DNA from 2 places in the Lacticaseibacillus salsurae genome. Region 2 is predicted to be linked to the other one. Evidence: predicted binding sites of a transcription regulator. Region 2 holds the regulator's gene; the other holds the start of a gene.
What was found. Region 2 encodes CtsR, which represses protease genes until heat stress. Its sites were predicted from a motif close to TTGGTCAAAAAAGGTCAAANA; they were not measured.
Positions count from the first base shown of each region.

Region 1: the regulator CtsR is predicted to act here: its motif matches at 15,368-15,388, upstream of clpB (ATP-dependent chaperone ClpB).

Region 1 covers NZ_BAAFZI010000002.1:4,700-23,605, reverse strand. The annotation lists gene ACKTSG_RS01335 (amino acid ABC transporter ATP-binding protein) at 1-587, shown strand, start outside; gene ACKTSG_RS01330 (MFS transporter) at 706-1,797, shown strand; gene uvrC (excinuclease ABC subunit UvrC) at 1,844-3,631, shown strand; gene ACKTSG_RS01320 (TMEM175 family protein) at 3,745-4,632, shown strand; gene ACKTSG_RS01315 (PTS fructose transporter subunit IIABC) at 4,683-6,626, opposite strand; gene pfkB (1-phosphofructokinase) at 6,636-7,553, opposite strand; gene ACKTSG_RS01305 (DeoR/GlpR family DNA-binding transcription regulator) at 7,555-8,298, opposite strand; gene ACKTSG_RS01300 (DUF871 domain-containing protein) at 8,483-9,571, shown strand; gene obgE (GTPase ObgE) at 9,770-11,053, shown strand; gene ACKTSG_RS01290 (acyltransferase family protein) at 11,079-13,028, shown strand; gene rnz (ribonuclease Z) at 13,327-14,277, shown strand; gene ACKTSG_RS01280 (SDR family NAD(P)-dependent oxidoreductase) at 14,264-15,046, shown strand; partial or broken gene ACKTSG_RS01275 (lipopolysaccharide assembly protein LapA domain-containing protein) at 15,055-15,240, shown strand; gene clpB (ATP-dependent chaperone ClpB) at 15,439-18,045, shown strand; gene rpmF (50S ribosomal protein L32) at 18,216-18,401, shown strand; gene ACKTSG_RS01260 (DUF1836 domain-containing protein) at 18,544-18,906, shown strand, end outside.
Region 2 covers NZ_BAAFZI010000096.1:150-4,169, reverse strand. The annotation lists gene ACKTSG_RS13695 (ATP-dependent Clp protease ATP-binding subunit) at 113-2,602, opposite strand; gene ACKTSG_RS13690 (CtsR family transcriptional regulator) at 2,623-3,096, opposite strand; tRNA gene ACKTSG_RS13685 (tRNA-Pro) at 3,201-3,274, opposite strand; tRNA gene ACKTSG_RS13680 (tRNA-Gly) at 3,282-3,353, opposite strand; tRNA gene ACKTSG_RS13675 (tRNA-Arg) at 3,391-3,464, opposite strand; tRNA gene ACKTSG_RS13670 (tRNA-Leu) at 3,475-3,560, opposite strand; tRNA gene ACKTSG_RS13665 (tRNA-Gly) at 3,571-3,642, opposite strand; tRNA gene ACKTSG_RS13660 (tRNA-Thr) at 3,662-3,734, opposite strand; tRNA gene ACKTSG_RS13655 (tRNA-Leu) at 3,752-3,833, opposite strand; tRNA gene ACKTSG_RS13650 (tRNA-Lys) at 3,858-3,930, opposite strand; tRNA gene ACKTSG_RS13645 (tRNA-Val) at 3,970-4,020, opposite strand, start outside.

The DNA.
Region 1 (18,906 bases), on a different contig from region 2:
TGTTGAACCAACCGACTAGCGGTGAAATCGAATTTGAAGGCACCAACTTGGTGGGCTTGTCAGAAAAGCAATTAGATGCTGTGCGTGAAAAAATGGGCATGGTGTTCCAACAATTCAACTTGTTCCCAAACATGACTGTGCTTGAAAACATCAAATTAGCGCCAATGAAAGTGAAATCTTTAGATGACGCTGCTGCCACAAAAAAAGCCCATGAGCTGTTGGCCCAAGTTGGCTTGGATGAAAAAGCGGACGCTTATCCTGCTAGCTTATCTGGTGGTCAAATGCAACGTGTCGCCATTGCGCGAGCTTTGGCCATGGAACCTGATGTCATGTTGTTTGATGAACCAACGTCTGCGCTTGATCCAGAAATGGTCGGCGAAGTGTTGAAAGTCATGCAAGACCTTGCCAAATCAGGGATGACGATGGTGATCGTCACCCATGAAATGGGCTTTGCCCGTGAAGCGGCGGATCAAGTTTGGTTTATGGACCAAGGTGTGATCGCTGAAAAAGGCAAGCCAGAAGATATCTTCACCGCGCCCAAGCATGACCGCACCAAAGATTTCTTATCCAAAGTGCTTGCCCAATAATGATCTCAGCCGACGATCGCTTGATCGTCGGTTTTTTGATGCGCCAAATTCGGCAAAAATGGCAATTGCCGCTACAATAAACCCAAAAGCTTGGGGGAGCAGGGATTCGGAGGGTCTCATGAAAAAAGTTGCCATTTTGTCGTTATCGTTTTTCACGGTGTTGACTGGGGCGATACTGGCACCGGCGTTACCGGCGATCCAACAAAGTTACCCGCAGGTGTCAGCATTTTGGCTGCAATCACTGTTGACATTGCCGTCTTTGACCTTGTTGATCATGTTGGCGGTTATGCGCAAGTTGCCAGGAAATAAAAAGCAACAAGTGCTAGTGGGCTTATTGATTTATTTAGCTGGGGGGTTGAGCCCAATGGTGCCGATGCCATTTGTGGGCTTGGCAATGGCTCGCTTAGTTTCGGGATTAGGGTTGAGTTTGTTTGCAGGCCCGGCGATCAGCTTGATCGGCGAACATTATCCTGATACTCAAACGCGCCGGCAAATGCTGGGGTGGGCTTCAGCCGTGACGTCTGCTGGGACCATTAGTGCCGTGACGCTGGCTGGGTGGCTGCAGGTAGCGGATTGGCATTGGGTGTTTGGTCTTTACAGCATGGCAGTGATCCCACTGGCGCTGATCTGGCGTTGGTTGCCTGAACGCTCACATGAGGCAGCTAAGGCAACGGCCCCGTTTCGGTTGACGCGGGCTTTGGTGGCTAGTTATGGCTTGAATCTCAGTTGGAACGCGCTATACTTTGTGCTTCCTACCACGGTGCCATTTTACTTTCAAAGCTGGCTACATGATCTTGATGCCACCCATGCCGGTTATTTAATGGCAGGGGTGGCAACGGTGGGGTTGGTGGTGGGGATGAATTATGCGCGCATCCATTGGTCGCCAACCGCTAAATTAGTCAGTGTTTTTGTCGTCTTGACGATCGGTGGTGGGTTGCTGTTGGCTCGGCAACCATGGCTAGCGATGATTTTTGCCGGTGTTGGCGTGGCGTTGGCGATGCCAGTATTCAATGAGCAAGTGATCGCTCAGGCGCGTCCGATTGACCGCGACCATGCATTAAATGTTGGCTACGCAATGGTATTTGCTGGTCAATTGGTGTCACCGCTGCTTTTTAGTGGCTTAAACATTGAATGGCGCTTGTGGGGGATCACCATCGTCAGCTTTGCCTTGGCGCTGTTGGCGTGGCGCCTGCAGGTTGCGGCAGCTTGAGGAATTGAGTACAATAGTAAGCAAACAATTGTTTGTGGGAGGAACTATGGCGTCAGAACACATTGAACACAAATTAGCTTTGTTGCCAGATCTGCCGGGCAGTTATCAAATGAAAGATCTCAATGGCAAGATCATTTATGTGGGCAAAGCCAAGAACTTGAAAAACCGCGTTCGCAGTTATTTCAAGTCCTCACACGACGGCAAAACGGCGCAATTAGTGGCCAATATTGCCGATTTTGATTATATTGTGACATCTAGTGATAAAGAAGCGTTTTTGCTGGAAATCACCTTGATCCAAAAGTGGCAACCTTACTACAACATCAAGTTGAAAAAAGGCACCGGCTATCCGTATATCAAGATCACCAATGAGCGCGATCCCAAAATGGAGATCACTGGAGATATCAAAAAAGACGGCGCGTATTACTTTGGCCCATACCCCAATGTTTACGCCGCCCAAGAAACCATGCATTTTTTGCAAAAAGTGTATCCCTTAAGGCGCTGTAATGGGTATCAAGGTCGGCCATGTTTGTATTATCACATGGGGCAATGCCTCGGGGCGTGCTGGCGAGAAGTGCCGCAAGCCGAATATGATGCGCAAATCGCCAAGATCAAAAGTTTCTTAGACGGTAACACCGCCAAAGTGGTGAAGCAATTGACCCATCGGATGACGCAAGCCGCTGAAAACCTTGAGTTCGAGCGCGCTGCCGAAATTCGCGACCAGCTGAAATATATCGACATCACCGTTGAAAAGCAAAAGATCATTTCCAACGATAAGACTCAGCGCGATATTTTCAATTTTTATATGGACAAAGGCTGGATGTCCATTCAGATCTTCTTTATTCGCCAGGCACGGCTGATGAAACGCGAAAGCCGACTGTTTCCCATCACTGGTGAGGCTGACGAAGAATTCGAATCGTTTATTTTGCAGTTTTATCAGCGCAAAAATGCGGTGCAACCCAAAGAAGTGTTGGTCCCAGCAGGCATTGACGCTGATCTGTTAGAGTCGACGCTGGATGTGCCAGTGCGCGTACCCAAGCGTGGCGAAAAAAAGTCGCTGATGGATCTGGCCCATAAGAATGCCCAACTGAAACTGGAAGAGAAATTCCGTTTGCTGGAATTAGACAATCGCACCACCGTTGGCGCCAACAACGAGATCTTTGATGCGCTGGGGTTGCCTCATGGGCATGTGATCGAAGCCTTTGACCATTCACATATTCAAGGGGCTGACCCGGTATCGGCGATGGTGCAATATGTCGACGGGCAAGCGGAAAAAAACAACTATCGCAAATATAAACTGGCCCAAGATGAAGGCGACCATTCTGCCAATGAAGATGCCAACACCCGCGAAGTGATCCGCCGGCGTTATACCCGCTTGCTGAAAGAACATGCTGCTTTGCCAGATCTGATCTTAATGGATGGTGGCACCGTCGAAATGAATGCGGCCAAAGATGTCTTGGAAAACGAGTTGAATTTGGATATTCCTGTCGCTGGCATGGTGAAAAACAACAAGCATAAAACGGCCGCGTTGCTATTTGGCGATTGGGATGAACCCCGCGACTTGGATCCTAAGTCGCAAGGCTTTTATTTGTTGGAGCGGATCCAAGAAGAAGTCCACCGTTTTGCCATCACCTTCCATCGGCAGTTGCGCAACAAGAATTCGTTAGCGTCGCGGTTGGAAACCATCAATGGCGTTGGGCCGCGCACGCGTGTCAAGTTGCTCAAAGAATTCAAGACCCTCAACCACATCAAAGCCGCCAGTGTGGCAGACATTCAAGCATTAGGGATCTCGAAAGCTGTGGCGCAAGCCGTGAAAGTTTCGCTGCAAGGGGAATAAAACCAAAACCGCCACGATTTCGTTTGATTGAAATCGTGGCGGTTTTGCTGATGGCTTGCGCGCCATGGGTTTTGCGCGTAGAATACCCCGTGATAGAAATTAGGAGTATGGACATGGAAAAACTTAAAAATCGCCTCGATGCATTTGCCGATGCGATCATGGCGGTGATCATCACCATTATGGTCTTGAGCATTGAACCGGTGTTACATGATTCTTGGGCAAATTATTTGATCTTAGGCAAACATATCGGTATTTTTTTGATCAGCTTCATCTTTGTGGCTAATATTTGGTATCAGCATGCGGCAGTGTTTTCAGAAATTGAAACCATGACTTACCGTATCGTGATCAGCGATTTGCTATTTTTGGCCTTTTTGGCATTGATCCCGCTGTTTACCAATATGATGACTGCCAATACCACAAAGATCACGGTGCTCGCGTATGGGGCTTTGCAACTGTTAGTCAACTTGATGTTTCGCCATTTGTCCAAACTGATCGTGCACTTGCAATATACAGACAAATCCGCGATGCAAAAGGTTTATCGCAAGATCTATGGCAATGCCAATTTGTGGTTGGATGCTTTGGCGACCTTGGCGTTGGTCGTGGCATGGGTCTTTCCTAGAGTCGCATTGGTGTTTTACTTGGCTTATCCGATTTTGATGTTTTTGTTGAATGCGCGAGCGCGCCAAGAAATGTATGACGTGGAAACCTTGCCTGAAGCGGAGCAAGAAGATGTTGCCAGCTTCAACACTAGCGAAATGAAAGACTTCCGCAAAGCCCAACAAGCGATCATGAACCCCTCTGCGCCAGGGGATGCAGACGCCACTTCAGCAGTGAATTGGCAACGCTGGTTAGATCAAAGTATCGACCCGAAAAAGCGTGAGCGGCTTTTGCAACGTTATGGGCGCGCCACGCCTGAGCAACAAGCCCGACTGCAAGAATGGTTTGCCGATCATCATCGCGGCCAGCGCCACAGCCACCGCGATCAGCATGATCATCACTGAGCACGAAAAAAATCCACCTCGTTGAAGGTGGATTTTTCGTGTTGATCAAATCAGGCATTTTCTTTGGCAACAGGACGCCAAATACCTAAGATGACTCCGGCGATCACTGCCCCGATCACTAAGGACATAATGAAGCCGAACTTTTGATTGGTCAACGCCAACGCCACGATGCCACCATGAGGGGCAGGCACGTTGACATGCCACAATTGCGTCAACCCGCCGGCAATGGCCGAGCCGATCACAGAAGAGCCGATGATGTGCACCGGATCAGTGGCAGCAAATGGGATCGCGCCTTCAGTGATGAAGGTCAAACCTAACACATAGTTCGTTAAACCAGAGTTGCGTTCAGTGGCGGTAAACTTCTTTGGGAAGAAGGTTGAAGCGATGGCAATGGCCAACGGTGGGATCATCCCACCGATCATGACGGCAGCCATCCAGCGCCCATCTTTGAAGTTAGAAGCTTGATAGATCCCAATGGCAAAGGTGTAAGCCGCTTTGTTGAAAGGACCGCCCATGTCGATGGACATCATCGCGGCTAAGATCACCCCGACGATGATCGCATTGCCAGTGCCCATGCCTTCCAAAAAGCCGATCAACGCGCCATTAAGCGCCGCAAAAATCGGGTTGACAATGAAGAACATGATCAAGCCCATTAAAGCCAAGCCGATCACTGGATAGATCAAAATGGTTTTTAACCCATCCAAGGAATGCGGCAAGTTGGCAAAGGCTTTTTTCAAACCGACGATCATCCAACCGGCAATGAACCCGGCGGCTAACCCACCGATAAACCCAGCAGGATTTTGGGCTTTGACCACTGAAGCGGCGGCTAATGTGGCCATGTACCCGCCGACAAACCCTGGCATCAACGCCGGACGATCGCCGATGGAAACCGCGATATATGCGGCTAATACTGGCACCAAGAAGGAAAAGGCGTAGTTACCCAAGTTGTTGGTGAAGGTGAACGCCATGGAGTGGGCGCCAAACCAGTTTTCAAATAAGAAACTCAAGGCCATGATGATCCCGCCGCCAACGACAAAGGGCAACATGTTGGAAACACCATTCATCAGATCTTCGTAGATCTTGTTCCAAGTGCTTTTTTGTTCGCCGTCATCGCTAGCAGCAATGGCGCCGCCTTCAGCGTGATAGATCGCGCCTTTTTCATCCAAAGTGGCTTGGATCAGTTCTTCAGGCTTTTTGATGCCGTCGATGACTGGGCGATTCAACAAATGCTTCCCATCAAAACGCGCCATTTCAACTTTTTTGTCGGCAGCGACAATAACGCCTTTGGCTTTGGCGATTTCGCTACTGGACAATAAGTGCTTGACGCCTTCAGAGCCGTTGGTTTCGACTTTGATGTCCACACCCATTTTTTCGGCGGTTTCCTTCAAAGCCGCTTCAGCCATGTAAGTGTGGGCGATACCAGTTGGGCAAGCCGTGACTGCCACGATGTAGGGACGATCTGCTGGCGTGGCCACAGTTGCGGCTGGTTGGGTTTTGTCCGCTTCGGCTTGCGCTTGTGCTTTTTCTTTGGCGTCTTTTGCCGCTTGGGCATCAGCAAAGAGCTTTTGGACGTCATCAGGCGTTTTGGCTTGTTTCAAAGCCGCCACCAAATCAGGATTGATCAACAAGCTGCTTAAAGCGGCTAAGGCTTGTAAGTGGGTGTTGTTGGCGCCTTCGGGAGCCGCAATCATAAAGAACAAATGCACCGGTTGGCCGTCTAAGGCATTAAAATCAACACCGGCGTCACTTTTGGCAAACAAGACCGTGGCGCGTTTGACTGCCGCGTCTTTGGCATGGGGCATGGCAATGCCATCGCCGATACCCGTGGTGGATTCGCTTTCGCGCTTTAAAATGTCGGCGCGGTAAAGGTCCAAATCATCGATAATGCCTTGTTCTTGGTATTTGGCTGTCATTTCATCGATCACGCCAGCTTTATCAGTGGCTTTGAGATCCATGATCATGACGTCTTTTAGTAGTAATTCTCGAATGTCCATGAGGTCCTCCTAGAGTTTTTCGATGGTAATCGTTTGATAAACCGCGTCGATCTTGGCTTTGTCGGCTAAATCGATTGAAAACGCAGTCGCTGATCCGCAAGCTAACGCCATTTTGAAAGCTTCAATGGCAGAGCCGCTTTGCGCCAAGGTGCCGGTAAAACCCGCTAACATGGAATCCCCAGCGCCAACGGAGTTTTTCACAACGCCCGGTTCGCAAAAACCATGATATGCGGCGTCTTTGGTGATCATCAGCGCCCCTTTGCCTGCCATTGACACCAGCACATGCTGGGCGCCGAGGTCCAGCAATCGGCGGCCAGCTTCTGCGATTTCCGCTAAGCTTTGGTATTCGGCATCCCCGAACAAGTCTGCTAATTCGTGATGGTTAGGTTTGACCACATAAGGGTGATCCGCTAAGGTGTCTCGCAACGCTTGGCCAGTGGTGTCGATGACAAAATCGGCGCCAGCAGCTTGAATATCTGGAATCAAATCGCGGTAGAAGGTTTCTGGCAATCCAGCTGGTAAGGAACCTGCCATCACCACAACATCACCTTTTTGCAGGCGATGTTTGAGCTTTGACGCAAATGCTTTGGCTTCATCTGGGCGAATCGTGGGGCCAGCGGCGTTAAGTTCAGTTTCTTGATCGGCTTTGAGTTTGACATTGATCCGGGTGTCATCGGCGACTTTCGTGAAGTCAGTGGCGACCCCTAAAGTTTGCAGTCGCGCTTGTAAAAATTTGCCGGTAAACCCGCCGGCAAAGCCTAAGGCGACAGAAGGCAGCCCCAGTTGTTGCAAGATGCGCGACACGTTGATGCCTTTGCCGCCTGGCAGCTTGTGATCAGTGGCCAAGCGATTGACTAAGCCAAGTTTCAACTTCGATAAGCCGATGACGTAATCGATGGAAGGATTTAAAGTAATGGAGTAAAGCATGTTATGCCTCCTGAATATTGGGATAATCGGCGTAAACCGGAGATAATTGTGCAAGTGATGGCGTTAAGATCACTACTTGATTGATTTTGGCAAATAAGGCGTTGGAAACTTCACCGAATTTGCTCGCGTCAGCCAATACCACAGCAGTGTGGGCTTGGTTGATCGCAGTGGTTTTCACCACTGCTTCTTCAGCGTCAGGGGTGGTCAAGCCAAATTTCGGGTGAATGCCGTTAGTGCCTAAGAAGGCGAAATCAAAATGGCGTTTTTGCAAGCTGTTGACGGTTTCGGCGCCAACTGTCGCTTTGGTGGCCGATTTGATCTTGCCGCCAAGGATATAAGCTTCGATGTTAGCATCTGCTAATGCCGAGGCGTTATCCACGCCGGTGGTCACCACGGTGATGTCGCGGCCAGCAAGCATTGGGATCATTTGCGCCGTGGTGGTGCCAGCATCTAAGAAAATACAAGCATGAGCTGGGACCATTGCGGCAGCAGACTTGGCGATCACCGCTTTATCAGCTAAGTGTTGGGCCGCTTTTTCATGGACGCTAGGTTCACTTTGCATTTTGGCTAATCGTTCAGCACCGCCATGGATCCGGCGTAATTTACCGGCATCTTCGAGTTCACCTAAGTCTCGGCGGATCGTCGACTCAGAAGCGCCAAGGGCCGTCATGAGATCTTTTAATTTCACGACTGGGGTTTGTTCGAGCTGTTCCAAGATAAAGCGCTGTCGTTCTTCTGTAAGCATTTCCATTCACCTCACAACCATTAGTATACGCGCTGAACGGTCAAAAGCAAGCCTTTTCTTTCAAAAACGTTCAAAAAGTCGTTCACAAACGTTCAATTATATTTTTGTACCCACAAATTACTGCAACCCCTTTCATTTGTGGGTACAAATATGGTACGCTACTGGTATTAAGGGGGAATGCTTTATGGGCAAATTAGGTGTTTCGGTTTATCCCGAACGGTCCACATATGAAAAAGACGCAGCGTATCTTGAACTGGCTGCGGCAAACGGCTTTAAACGCGTATTCACGTCATTACTCGAAATCAAAGGGGACCAAGATCAAGTCGTCGCCGGCTTTAAGAAGGTGATCACCAAAGCCAATGCATTAGGCATGGAAGTGATGGTCGACATCAATCCCGATTTGTTCAAACAACTCGGGGTTTCTTATGACAACTTACAATTCTTCCATGATCTTGGCGCTTACGGGGTTCGCTTGGATCTGGGATTCACCGGTGCTGAAGAAGCAGCGATGACGCGCAATGCGTTTGGCATCAAAATCGAAGTCAACATGTCGCAAGGCACGCATTATATCGATAACATCATGAGCTTCAATCCTAACCGGGAGAATTTATTAGGCTCGCATAATTTTTATCCGCATCGTTTTTCCGGTTTAGGGCAAGCCTTTTTTGATCGCGCCACAAAAATGTTCACCGATTATAACTTGAATACGGCGGCTTTCATCAACTCACAAGCCGCGACGTTTGGACCATGGCCAACGCAAGACGGCTTGTGTTCGCTGGAAGCACATCGGGAATTGCCGATCGCCACTCAGGTGAAACATTACCTATTATTAGGCACGATCGATGACATTATCATTGGCAACGCTTATGCCAGCGAAGCCGAATTGCAAGCCGCGCATGCGGCGTTTACGGCGCCTTATCCGGTATTAAAAGTGGTGCCAGATGCGCAAGCCACAGCGTTAGATAAAGAGTTGTTGTTTGACAATCCGCATGCTTATCGTGGGGATGCGTCTGAATATTTACTGCGTTCGACCCAAACACGGGTCAAGTATGCTGACCGCGATTTTGCGCCGCATCACACCGTGGCAATCAAGCGCGGGGATGTGCTGATCGACAACAACGGCTATGGTCAATACAAAGGCGAAACCCAAATCGCCTTACAAGCCATGCCTAATGATGGCCGCGTCAATGTCGTCGGCCATGTGCATCCAGATGAATTGTTCTTATTAAGTTATTTGAAACCATGGAGTGGTTTTCGCATGGTTGAAGCTTAACCAATATTTTCTTGGCTCGCGACGTGATGGTTAACGTGGCGAGCTTTTTTTATGACGCCAGGTGCTTGGTTGGTTTTTCCTTCCCTTGCCGCGTTCGGGTTTTCTGGTATACTAATGACAGCATGCCAACATTGCAACGTTGGCGTATTTCGGATAAGATGAATGGATTGTCGCAAAAGGCATCCCGGGAGGATCTAAATGTTTGTCGATCAGGTAACAGTTGAAGTACAAGCCGGAAAAGGTGGCGACGGAATGGTCGCGTTCCGTCATGAAAAGTTCGTGCCTTTTGGCGGGCCTGCAGGTGGCGATGGCGGCCGTGGCGGGAGTATTGTTTTTTATGTCGATGAAGGCTTGCGCACGTTGATGGATTTTCGTTATCAACGCCACTTCAAAGCCAAGTCCGGTGGCAACGGCCAAGGCAAGCAAATGTATGGGCGCAAAGCCGAAGACTTGCGCGTCGCGGTACCTGCTGGCACGACTGTGACTGATGCGGACACGCATGAAGTGATCGGTGATTTGACCGCACCTGGTCAAGAATTAGTCGTCGCCCGTGGTGGTCGCGGTGGGCGTGGTAATATCCACTTTGTTTCACCAAAAAATACCGCCCCAGAAATCGCTGAAAATGGCGAACCAGGGGTGCACCGTTATGTCCAACTGGAATTGAAAGTATTGGCTGATGTTGGGTTAGTGGGCTTCCCATCGGTTGGGAAATCCACTTTACTGTCAGTCGTCACTTCAGCCAAGCCGAAGATCGCCGCGTACCAATTCACCACGTTGGTGCCAAACTTAGGCATGGTCAAGCTCGATGATGGCAACGATTTTGTGATGGCGGACTTGCCTGGCTTGATCGAAGGGGCGTCAACTGGCGTCGGCTTAGGGCTGCAATTCTTACGCCACGTGGAACGCACGCGGGTCATTTTGCATTTAGTTGAAATGGATCCAGATGATGGACGTGAGCCGATCGATGATTATCATCAGATCCGCCAAGAATTGGCCACTTATGATGACACGATCTTGCAACGGCCACAATTGGTCGTGGCGACGAAATTGGATCTGCCAGGTGCTCAAGAACGCTTTGACACGTTTAAAGCGCAATTGCTTGAAGAAGGCGTCAAAGCCGCAGATATTTTTGAGATCTCCAGTATCACCCATACTGGGGTGCAAGACCTGATGCATGCAACTAGTGTCGCTTTGCAATCTGCACCAGCGTTTGCACCGAAATCTGAAACACCAGTGGATTACCAGTTCATTGCTGATGCGGATAAAATCAAGGTACAACGCGATGAAGATGGGACGTTCATTTTGTCAGGCAAAGCGCTTGAACGGGCCTTTGCCATGGCAAACCTTGATCATGATGATGGTGTGGTTCGCTTCGCGCGGCAATTACGGCGTTTGGGTGTTGATGACGCTTTGCGTGAAGCAGGGGCACAACAAGGTGATTTGGTCGCCATTGATGATTTCACCTTTGAATTTGTGGAGTAAATCGTAATGGGGTGTTGATTTGGCGATGAAACGCAGTAAACCAAGGCGTTACATCACAGGCTTTGATGGGTTGCGAACACTTGGCGTATTAATGGTGATCTTGTATCACTTGCGGCCGGATATTTTTCGCGGCGGGTATCTCGGGGTGCCGATCTTTATGGTGGTGTCTGGGTATTTGATCACCGATGGCCTGTTGATGCAACTGGATCGAACCGGTTCGATCGACTTTAAGGCCTTTTTCCTCAAGCGGATCCGGCGGCTATATCTAGGCTTAATCGCGGTGTTGTTTGCGACCAGTGCGTATATTGCGCTATTTGCACATAACTTGTTGCATAATTTGCACTTAATGGTGTTGTCCAACTTGTTTTACGTGTACAACTGGTTTCAAATCGCGCATGGCGAGTCGTATTTCACCCGCTTTGCCAACAATGAGTCCCCGTTTACGCATTTGTGGACGTTGTCGATCGAAGGGCAGTATTACTTGGTCTGGCCGCTGGTCGTGTTAGGATTGGTGCTATTGGTCAAAAACCGTGGGCGCATTTTCAATATTGTGATGCTCACGGCAGTGGTATCGGCCATGTGGATGTTTATTTTGTATCATCTCACCATGACTGGACCGCAAGCGGATCCTAGCCGGTTGTATTATGGGACGGATACCCGTGCTTTTTCGATTTTGCTCGGGGCGGCGTTGGCTTTCATTTGGCCTTCGATGCACCTGTCAGAACATATCGGTCAACAACAAAGTCGCCTGCTTGACGGCATCGGCACTGTTGCTGGGATCGGAATGATCGTGTTGGTCATGACGTTGGATGCGCAATCGGCCTTTTTGTATCAAGGCGGGATGTTCTTATTTTCCTTGCTGGCGACGTTGCTGGTTGCCGTTGTGGCTCATCCTGGGGCACATTTTGATCGCTTGTTGTCTAATCCGCTGTTTTCTTGGATCGGCAAGCGCTCATATGGCTTGTATTTGTACCAGTTTCCGGTGATGATCTTTTTTGAATCACGGTTTCGCAATATCGCCGATCACCCGTTTGTCTATCCGGTGGTTGAAGCCTTGTTGATCTTGGTGATCAGCGAGTTGAGCTATCGCTATATTGAAACGCCGCTGGCTCATTTTGACTATCGCCAGACTGGGGCATTTTTGGCGGATCTGGTGCATGGCCGCACCCATGGGGCCAAGCGCATCGTGCCGATTTTTTCGGCATTGATCTTGGTGCTTGGTAGTGTGGGCATCGTGATGGCCCCGTCGGCCAAATCGACTGCTGATGCGTCGCCTTTAGCCAAACAGCTACAAAAAAATAAAGCAGACGCCAAGCAACAACAAGCCGCCGAAAAAAAGGCGCGCCAGCAAAACTCTGCCAGCTTAAAAGCGGCCCAAAACCGGTCACAGTCGCTGAGTTTGTCGCAATCCCAAAGCGCCGCGGCTGAATCCAAAGCCAAAACGCACCCAGTCAATGCTGAGTTTGAACGCTATGGGTTGACGCAAGTGCAATTGCAACGCGCGCAAACCTTGCAAGTCACTGCAATCGGGGATTCGGTGATGCTTGACGGCAAACCATTGCTACAAAAATTGATGCCGCACGCGTTTGTGGATGCTGGCGTTTCTCGGCAAATGGTTGCCACCATCAGCACGGTGCAGCACTATGCCAATACTGGGGTATTAGCCCGTGATGTGGTGATCGGGTTAGGGACCAATGGCCCGTTTTCTGGCGGTGACTTTGACAAAATGATGCAGATCATTGGTGACCAACGGCAAGTTTATTGGGTCAATGTGCATGTGCCAACGCGCACTTGGCAAAACCAAGTCAACGCTTTGTTAAAGCAAAAAGCCGGACAATATCATAATTTGCATGTGATCGATTGGTATGATACCGCCAACGGCCATCCAGAGTGGTTTTACCGCGATCAAGTGCACATGAATCCAACCGGTAATCCTTATTACGCCAGCTTGATCGTGAAATCTTTGGTCCAATAATGCCAAAACGGGACAGCTTTTCAGGTCCCGTTTTCTTGTGCCTTGGGTGGGTATGGTATACTGATTTGTTGTAATGAAGATCACAAAACGGTGCCGGCGTTAACCCTTGGGACTAGTATGCAATACCTATTAGCGGCAACCTGCCCAGTGAGCATCTTGGCATCCGCGAGGTGAGTGCATGGGATGCGCAACCAAAGCGCGCTGGCGGGGGTTCCAACAGGTGTTGGGCTCACAGGGCTTCAAATCGGCATCGATGAACGCAAATACAGAATCAAAGTACTTATGAAGGAAGGACACCATGGAAATCGAATTCTTAGGGACCGGCGCTGGTTCACCAAGCAAAACGCGCAATGTTTCAAGCTTAGCCTTGAAGCTTCTAGATGAACGCAATGAGGTATGGTTATTTGATTGCGGCGAAGGCACGCAGCACCAGATCTTAAAAACGGCGATCCGCCCGCGGAAAGTCACCAAGATCTTTATCACCCATTTACATGGTGATCACATTTTCGGCTTGCCAGGGTTTTTGGCGAGTCGGGCCAATCAAGGCGGCGAAGAAGCGCTGACGATCTATGGCCCTGAAGGCATCGAACGTTTCGTGCGCACTAGCTTGCAAGTCACCCAAACGCGCTTGCCATATAAATTGAATTTCAAGCTGCTGTCCAACCCTGGGGTGATTTTTGAAGACGACACCTTCAAAGTTTCCTTTGATACGTTGGATCATCGGATCTTGAGTTTTGGCTACCGCATCGAAGAAAAAGCCCATGAAGGGGTGTTGTTAGTCGACAAAGTCAAAGCTGCTGGGATCCCCAGCGGGCCGATCTATGGTCAACTGAAAGCTGGCAAAACCGTCACGTTGCCAGATGGTCGTGAGATCAATGGGCAAGACTTCATCGGCCCAGCGCAACCTGGGCGTACCTTAGCTATTTTAGGCGACACCCGCAAAACGCCTCACACCTTGAGTTTGGCCAAAGACGTGGATGTGTTGGTGCACGAAAGTACCTTTGGACCTGATGAAGCCAAGCTTGCGCGGCAATATTACCATGCAACGAATTTGCAAGCGGCGCATTTGGCGCAAGATGCTGGGGCCAAGAAACTGTTGCTGAACCATATTTCAGCGCGGTATTTAGGCAAAGGCGTGACGATGTTGGAGAAATCCGCGCAAAAAGTGTTCGCCAATACCCATGTGGTGCATGATTTAGAAGCTATCGATGTGCCGTTTGCTAAGGAGTCTGGCCATGCTGACAAATAAAATCGTGGTGGTCACCGGCGGCTCTTCAGGTTTAGGCAAAGCCATCGCCTTGCAAGCTGCGCGCAAGCACGCCACTGTGGTGGTATTGGCCAGGCGGCTTGACGCGTTGCGCGCCGTGCAAGCGCAAGCGTCGGCGTTATCTGGCCGGCCCGCTTTTGCGTATGCCGTGGATGTCGCCGATTCCACCAGTATCGATGCGATGATCAAACGCCTCCAAGCGCAAGTCGGGGTGCCGGATGTGTTGGTTAATGCTGCTGGGTTTGGTCGATTTGAAAATGCCTTAGACACCGACTTTAAGGTGATCCAACAAATGTTTGCCACCAATGTGTTAGGGTTGATGTACTTGACTCAAGTTGTTGGACGATTGATGATCGATCAGCATGCTGGGCACATCATCAATGTCGCGTCGATGGCAGGCTTGATGGCCACGCCAAAATCTGCTGTTTATGCGGCGACGAAATTTGCCGTGGTCGGATTTGATAATGGGCTGCGCTTGGAATTAAAACCTTTTGGCGTCAAAGTGACGACGGTCAATCCTGGCCCGATCAATACCAATTTCTTCAACGTGGCCAAAGCCACTGCTTATCAACATCGCGTGCAAGCGATCGCCTTAGACCCTAACCGCTTGGCTTGGCGGATCGTGCAGGTGATGGGGCATTCAGTGCGCGAGATCAATGCACCTTGGTTCATGGCGCTGGCGGCCAAAGGCTATACCTTGATGCCACATGTCGGAGATCTGTTGGCTGGTGGCGTGTTTAATCGAAAGTAGGCAATGGAATGAAACAACAACAGCGTTTGATCGTCGGGATCGTATTGACTTTGGTGTTGATCATTTTTGCTTTGTTAAATGGGCAAACCGTCACCGTCAACTTTTTTGGGGCGATGGTGCATTGGCCGCTGATCGTGGTGATCGTGGTATCGGTTTTGATCGGCGCGGTGATCGCATGGCTGGGATCAAAAAGTTGGGGCCACAAAGACGATGCTTCCAAACATTAATGACCAAAGCTCAAGCGGCTGTCGCTTGAGCTTTTTTGATGCTCAGGCTAAAGTCTCAGCCTAAAATCAGTCGCAGGCACAAGCAAGTTTGCTATTTTTGACCTTTTTTGACCAATTGATTCTTGGTATAATGAAGCTAGCCAATCACAGTAAAGGAGCAACGTTATGAACCCAGATAAATTCACCCAAGCGGTGACTGAAGCCATTGCCCAAGCCCAACAAGTCGCGCAAGTGCGCCATCACCAAGAAATCGATATTCCAGAATTGTTCAAAAGCTTAGTGCAGCCCAACGCCTTTGCCACGCAAGTTTTCCAAACGGCTGGCGTGAACCTGGACGGCTTAAATGCCACCATTGACAAAGCCTTAGACGATGAACCCGTGGTGGAAGGCAACACCCAATATGGGCAAAATATGAGTCAAAACTTGTATCAGTTGATGCAAGCAGCAGATCGCATTCGCGGTGAATTAGGTGATGAGTATATCGCCACGGAAGCCGTGATCTTGGCGTTATTCGATCAAAAATATTCGCCGATCACCAAATACTTGACTGATAATGGCGTAACCGAAAAGAAGTTACGCCAAATCGTCGAAAAGTTGCGCGGTGGGGCCAAAGTCACCAGCAAAAATGCCGAAAACAACTATCAAAGCTTGAAGAAATATGGCACTGATTTGGTCAAGCAAGCGCGTTCTGGCAAAATGGATCCGATCATTGGCCGCGATGAGGAAATTCGCAATGTGATCCGCATTTTGTCGCGTAAAACTAAAAACAACCCAGTGCTGATCGGTGAGCCTGGGGTCGGTAAAACGGCTATTGTTGAAGGCTTGGCCCAACGCATCGTGCGCCAAGATGTCCCTGATAACCTTAAAGACAAAACCATTATTTCGTTGGATATGGGCAGCTTGTTGGCTGGGGCTAAGTATCGCGGCGAATTTGAAGAACGCTTTAAAGCAGTGCTCAAAGAAGTCCAACAATCACAAGGGCAGATCTTGTTGTTTATCGATGAGATCCATACCATCGTCGGCGCTGGTAAAGCGGAAGGCGCCATGGACGCTGGTAATTTGTTGAAGCCGATGCTGGCGCGCGGTGAATTACATTTGATCGGCGCCACCACGTTAGACGAATACCGTGAAAACATTGAAAAAGACAAAGCTCTTGAACGCCGTTTTCAAAAAGTGCTGGTGCAAGAGCCAACGGTCGAAGACACGATCTCGATTTTGCGTGGCCTGAAAGAGCGCTTTGAAATTTTCCATGGCGTGCGCATTCACGACGCGGCCTTGGTGGCAGCGGCCACGTTATCTGATCGCTACATCACTGATCGCTTTTTGCCAGATAAAGCCATCGACTTGGTAGATGAAGCCAGCGCCAATATCAATGTGGAAATGAATTCGCGCCCGACGGAGTTAGATGTGGCCGAACGGCGACAAATGCAACTGGAGATCGAAGCGCAAGCTTTATCCAAAGAATCCGATCCTGCGTCGTTGAAGCGCTTGGCCCAATTACAACATGAATTGGCTGACTTGAAAGAAGAAACCAATCGCCTTAAAGCCCAATGGGACGCTGAGAAAAAAGACATCAACGCAGTCAACGCCAAGAAATCTGAAATTGACAAAGCCAAACACGAGCTGGAGGATGCCCAAGCCAAATATGATCTCGAAACTGCGGCGCGTCTGCAACACGGTACGATCCCGCAATTGGAACAAGAATTGAAAGACTTGGAAAAAGCCGATCGCCCAGACGCTTGGTTGGTGCAAGAATCTGTCACTGAACAAGAGATCGCGGCGGTGATCTCGCGGCAAACTGGGATCCCAGTGGCCAAGTTGGTGCAAGGCGATCGCGAAAAGTTGATCCACTTAGCCGACAACTTGCATCAACGCGTCATTGGCCAAGATACCGCAGTACAAGCCGTTGCTGATGCCGTGTTGCGTTCGCGGGCGGGGTTGCAAGACCCAAGCCGGCCGCTAGGGAGTTTCTTATTCTTAGGTCCCACTGGCGTCGGGAAAACCGAATTAGCCAAAACTTTAGCTGATAGCTTGTTTGATTCAGAAAAACACATGGTGCGTATCGATATGTCTGAATATATGGACAAGATCTCCGTCTCACGCTTAGTCGGCGCCGCGCCTGGGTATGTCGGCTATGAAGAAGGCGGGCAGCTGACTGAAGCGGTGCGCCGCAACCCGTATACCATCGTTTTATTAGATGAAATCGAAAAAGCCCATCCAGATGTGTTCAACATTTTGCTGCAAGTCCTAGATGATGGCCGCTTAACTGACAGTCAAGGCCGCACCGTGAACTTTAAAAACACCATTATCATCATGACCTCTAATTTAGGGTCTGAAGCCTTACTTGATGGCATGCAACAAGATGGCAAGATCACCGATGCGCGCCGGCAACAAGTGATGCAAATGATCCAAAGTCATTTCAAACCAGAATTTTTGAACCGGATCGACGACATTATCATGTTCAACCCCTTGCAATTGGCTGACATTGAAAAAATCGTCATGAAAGACTTGGATCACTTGAATACTCGCTTGCAAGACCAAGACATCACGTTGACGGTGACACCAGCGGCGCAAGAATGGCTGGCGGATAAAGGCTATGAACCGGCATACGGCGCGCGGCCGTTGCAACGCTTGATCACCAATGTGGTCGAAACGCCACTGGCGAAGCAGTTGATCGCCGGGGATATTTTGCCAAACAGTACCGTGACCTTAGGCGTTGATGCCGGCCAATTAACGTTTTCTAGTCAGGTCAATCCGTCAGTTGAGGCGTAATCTTGAAAATGTGCTGTTAAGGTCTTGCCTTGACGGCCATTTTCTAGTAAGATAAATGTTGCTGTGATAGTCTCATACTATCCAATGCATCGGAGGCTGAATTTTGTCTTGCAAATTTCGGCTAGTCCGGTATAGTAGAAAAGAAATCTAATACAAAGGGGTTTTCCGCCATGGCAGTTCCAGCACGCAGAACATCTAAGACCAAAAAGCGTATGCGCCGCGGCCATATCAAGTTGAACGTTCCTAACTTACAATTTGATGCCACGACCGGCGAATATCGCGTTTCTCACCACGTTTCTCCAAAGGGTTACTACAAAGGTGCCCAAGTGGTCAAAAGCGACAACGCTAACGCTTAATTAAAAATGCCAGCCAGCCGGTTGGTATTTTTTTGTGCCGTCAAACTGAAATGGGTCATTTCAGGCTAATGTGTCTTCAATCGTGTGGGAGGTAGTTTCAAAAACCAGTTGTCATGGTATACTGAATGCGGAGGGTGATCAAATGTCTGAACCGCAATTTCAAGAGTATTTAGCGAAGCTGCAACAAGCGCGCTTACCACGCTGGTCTGATCTGCCGCAATTTGATCTGTATATGGATCAAGTGGTGCAATTCGTCAATGAAGCCATTGTGCCATTAGGTCTGGATGCGCTAACGCCGACCATGGTCAATAACTATGTCAAAAAAGGCGTGATCAAAGCGCCGATCAAAAAGAAATATCAAAAAGCTCAGCTGGCCAACATTTTAGTGATCGCCATGCTCAAGCCAGTGTTTAGCTTGGATACCATTGCCAATGGGATCAATTACCAACTAGTCGACCGCCAAGTGCCACAAGCCTTCGATGCGTTTATTTTGGCCTTTATTGCC
Region 2 (4,020 bases):
AGCCTCCCACGGTCGGGGAGACCTTCAAAGGATAAAAACTATCCTTCAACACCATTTGACAAATTTCCAAAAAAAGTCGCCTTCTTCAATAGAAGAAAACGACTTCGGCGGTCTAAGCTTTGACCGGTTCTTTTGATTCAGTGGCAGGTTTGACTTTAAAGGTCAATTTCCCAGCTTTGGCGCCGATCGTGATCAAATCGCCAGCTTTGGCTTGGCCTGTCAACAGCAGTTCGGATAACTGATCTTCAACATCACGCTGCAACGCCCGCCGGATCGGACGGGCACCGTATTCAGGATCAAATCCGGCTTTGGCCACGGCATCAATGCCAGCAGGGGTGATCTTGACTTTGATATCTTGATCCGCCAAGCGCTTCAAGACGTTCTTGGCCATGATCTTCACGATTTCATGAAGTTCTTCTTTGTTTAAGGAGTGGAACACCACGGTTTCGTCGATCCGGTTCAAGAACTCTGGACGAAAGGCCCGCTTGAGCTCTTCTAGCATGCGACTTTGCATCGCCTTGTAATCAGGTCCATTGCTGGTAGAGGCCCCAAAGCCCATGGTCTTTTCATCCCGTAAAGCCGTGGCGCCGATGTTTGACGTCATGATCAAGATCGTGTTACGGAAATCGACTCGACGGCCTTTAGAATCCGTCAAGTAGCCATCATCTAAGACTTGCAACAAAATGTTGAACACATCTGGATGGGCTTTTTCCACTTCATCTAATAAGACAACAGAATATGGCTTATTGCGCACTTTTTCAGTCAGCTGGCCACCTTCGTCATAACCGACATACCCTGGCGCCGCCCCGATCAAGCGACTCGTGGAGAATTTCTCCATATATTCTGACATGTCCACGCGAATCATCGCGTCTTCAGTGCCAAACATCGCTTCAGCCAAGGCCTTGGCTAATTCGGTTTTGCCGACACCAGTGGGGCCTAAGAACATGAAAGAGCCGATCGGACGCGTTGGGTCTTTCAAGCCGCTGCGAGCCCGGCGAATCGCACGCGATACGGCGCTGACGGCTTCATCTTGGCCAACAACGCGTTCATGCAAGACTTTTTCCAAGTTGACCAAGCGCTCGGATTCTTTCTTTTGCAGCTGAGTGACAGGTACGCCAGTCCATTGGGCGACCACTTCAGCGACATCTTCGCCAGTGACTTTGACATCTTTGCGCACGCCATTTTCATCAGCGTCAGCAGGTTGCTCAGCCACTTTTTCACGGAGTTTTTGTTCTTTTTGCCGGATCACTGCGGCTTCTTCAAAGTCTTGATGCAAGATCGCATCTTCTTTGGCTTTGACCAAGTCTTCCAGCTTCTGTTCCATTTTGTCCGCTTTCGTCGGCTTGTCGGCTTCATCTAAGCGCACTTTGGCAGCAGATTCGTCGACCAAGTCGATGGCTTTGTCGGGCAAAAAGCGCGTGGTGATATAGCGGCTGGACAATACCACGGCTTCATGCAATGCGTCATCGGTGATGGTGACGCCGTGATGGGCTTCATAGCGGCCACGCAAGCCGTGTAAGATCTGCTCAGCTTCTTCTTCAGTCGGTTCATTGACTTGGATCGTGGCAAAACGCCGCTCCAAAGCCGCATCTTTTTCGATGTACTTTTGGTATTCGTCTAGCGTGGTCGCCCCGATCAGTTGCAGTTCCCCACGGGCCAAGGCTGGTTTGAGGATGTTTGAGGCATCAATGGCCCCTTCTGCCCCACCGGCACCGATCAAGGTGTGCAATTCATCAATGAACAAGATCACGTTGCCATCGGCATAAATTTCGTCGATGACTTTCTTCAAGCGGTCTTCAAATTCCCCACGATACTTGGTACCAGCCACTAATGAGCCCATATCAAGCATCATCAAGCGTTTGTGTCTCATATCGCTTGGCACGGAGCCGGCGACGATTTTTTCAGCAAAGCCTTCTGCAATAGCGGTTTTGCCGACACCAGGTTCACCGATCAACACCGGATTATTTTTGGTGCGGCGTGCCAAGATCTGGATCAAGCGGCGCACTTCTTTGTCGCGGCCAACCACTGGATCCATTTTGTTTTCACGAGCCAATTGGGTGAGATCGCGAGCCAGGCCATCCAGCGTTGGCGTACCTTGGCTGGCTGGACGCTTGGTTTGGCGCGCTTGTTGGCGCGGCTTGGCAGCAGCTTCGGAAATACCCATTTTCTTCAGGACCATTTGGCGGGTTTTAGACAAGGACAAATCCAAGTTTTGCAGGATACGCGCCGCTAAAATATCATCTTCGCGTAATAACCCCAGCAAAATGTGTTCCGTGCCGATTTTCAAAGCGCCTAAGCGTTTGGCTTCGTCACCGGCAAAACTTAAGATCTCTTTGCCTTTTGGCGAGTATGGCAAGTAAGTGTCAGCACTTTGATTTTGGGCGTCGACGGTGCCATAGCCGGTGAAGCGTTCGATCTCATCATGGACATCTTCTTGGCTGACTGACAGCTGACGCAAGGTCTTGCCGGCGATACCATCTTGTTCGATCACCAAAGCCATCAACAAATGCTCCGTGCCAACAGCATGGTGGTGGAAATACTTGGCTTGTTCTTGGGCGATCATTAACACGTTTTTTGCTGACGGCGTAAACAGATTATCCATACACTCATTCCTCTTTTCGATCAGTGTGTGCGTTCATATTGTAAGCTTTGTAAAAATGACAACAGCAACCGGGCCCGCAAGCGCCTTTCAGTTTCTGCGTCAGCCACGTTTAAGGTTTGGTGGCTCAACACATTCAGCATCATGTTGCCAGTTTGTTGTTCAACGATGCCTTCATCATACAACTTTTGGATCATTAAGCGGGCATCTTGGACGCTGATTTGACTTGGTAATTGCGCGATCATCCACGCCAACAAGTCACAATCTGTGCGTATTTTGACTTTGACGATGCGAATATAACCGCCACCGCCGCGCTTGGATTCAACCACATAGCCGCGTTCTGGCGTGAAGCGCGTTTTGATCACATAATTGATCTGCGAAGGGACGCAATCAAAGCGTTGCGCCACTTGGGCTCGTCTGATCTCGACTTCTTCTTCAGCATCCAGTAACGCTTTTAAGTAGCGTTCGATGATGTCCGTCACATTTTGGCTTGCCATCACGTCCCACCTTTCTGTCGCATCGGTCTAGTTTGACTAATGTTGACTTTAATTATACGCAAATATAATAAAAAAGCCACCGTCCGCAGACAATGACTTCAATATCGGGAAAACGGGATTCGAACCCACGACCTCTGCGTCCCGAACGCAGCGCTCTACCAAGCTGAGCTACTTCCCGGTGTAAGAGCGGAAGACGAGATTCGAACTCGCGACCCCCACCATGGCAAGGTGATGTTCTACCACTGAACTACTTCCGCATGAGCTGATCTAAAAATCTTTGCTAAACGCAAAAAATGCACCCAGTAGGAGTCGAACCTACAACCTTCTGATTCGTAGTCAGACACTCTATCCAATTGCGCTATGGGTGCATATCATAAATGCCGAGAGTCGGGTTCGAACCGACACGGTTATCACTAACCGCAGGATTTTAAGTCCTGTGCGTCTACCAGTTTCGCCATCCCGGCATAAATGAAAAGCGGAAGACGAGATTCGAACTCGCGACCCCCACCATGGCAAGGTGATGTTCTACCACTGAACTACTTCCGCATTAAATATTCAATTGTACTGCCGACTAGAGGATTCGAACCTCCGACCTCCTCATTACTAGTGAGATGCTCTGCCAGCTGAGCTAAGTCGGCGAAAATATTCTTGCTGATGCGGGTGAAGGGACTCGAACCCCCACGGTATAAACCACTAGAACCTAAATCTAGCGCGTCTGCCAGTTCCGCCACACCCGCAGACAATTTTGGAACTAATGGAAATGAGCCGTGACAGGCTCGAACTGTCGACCCTCTGATTAAAAGTCAGATGCTCTACCAACTGAGCTAACGGCTCGTGCTGGATCTATTCAGATCCTGGACCCAAGGGGTCCGATGGAGGATACAGGGCTCGAACCTGTGACCCTCTGCTTGTAAGGCAGACGCT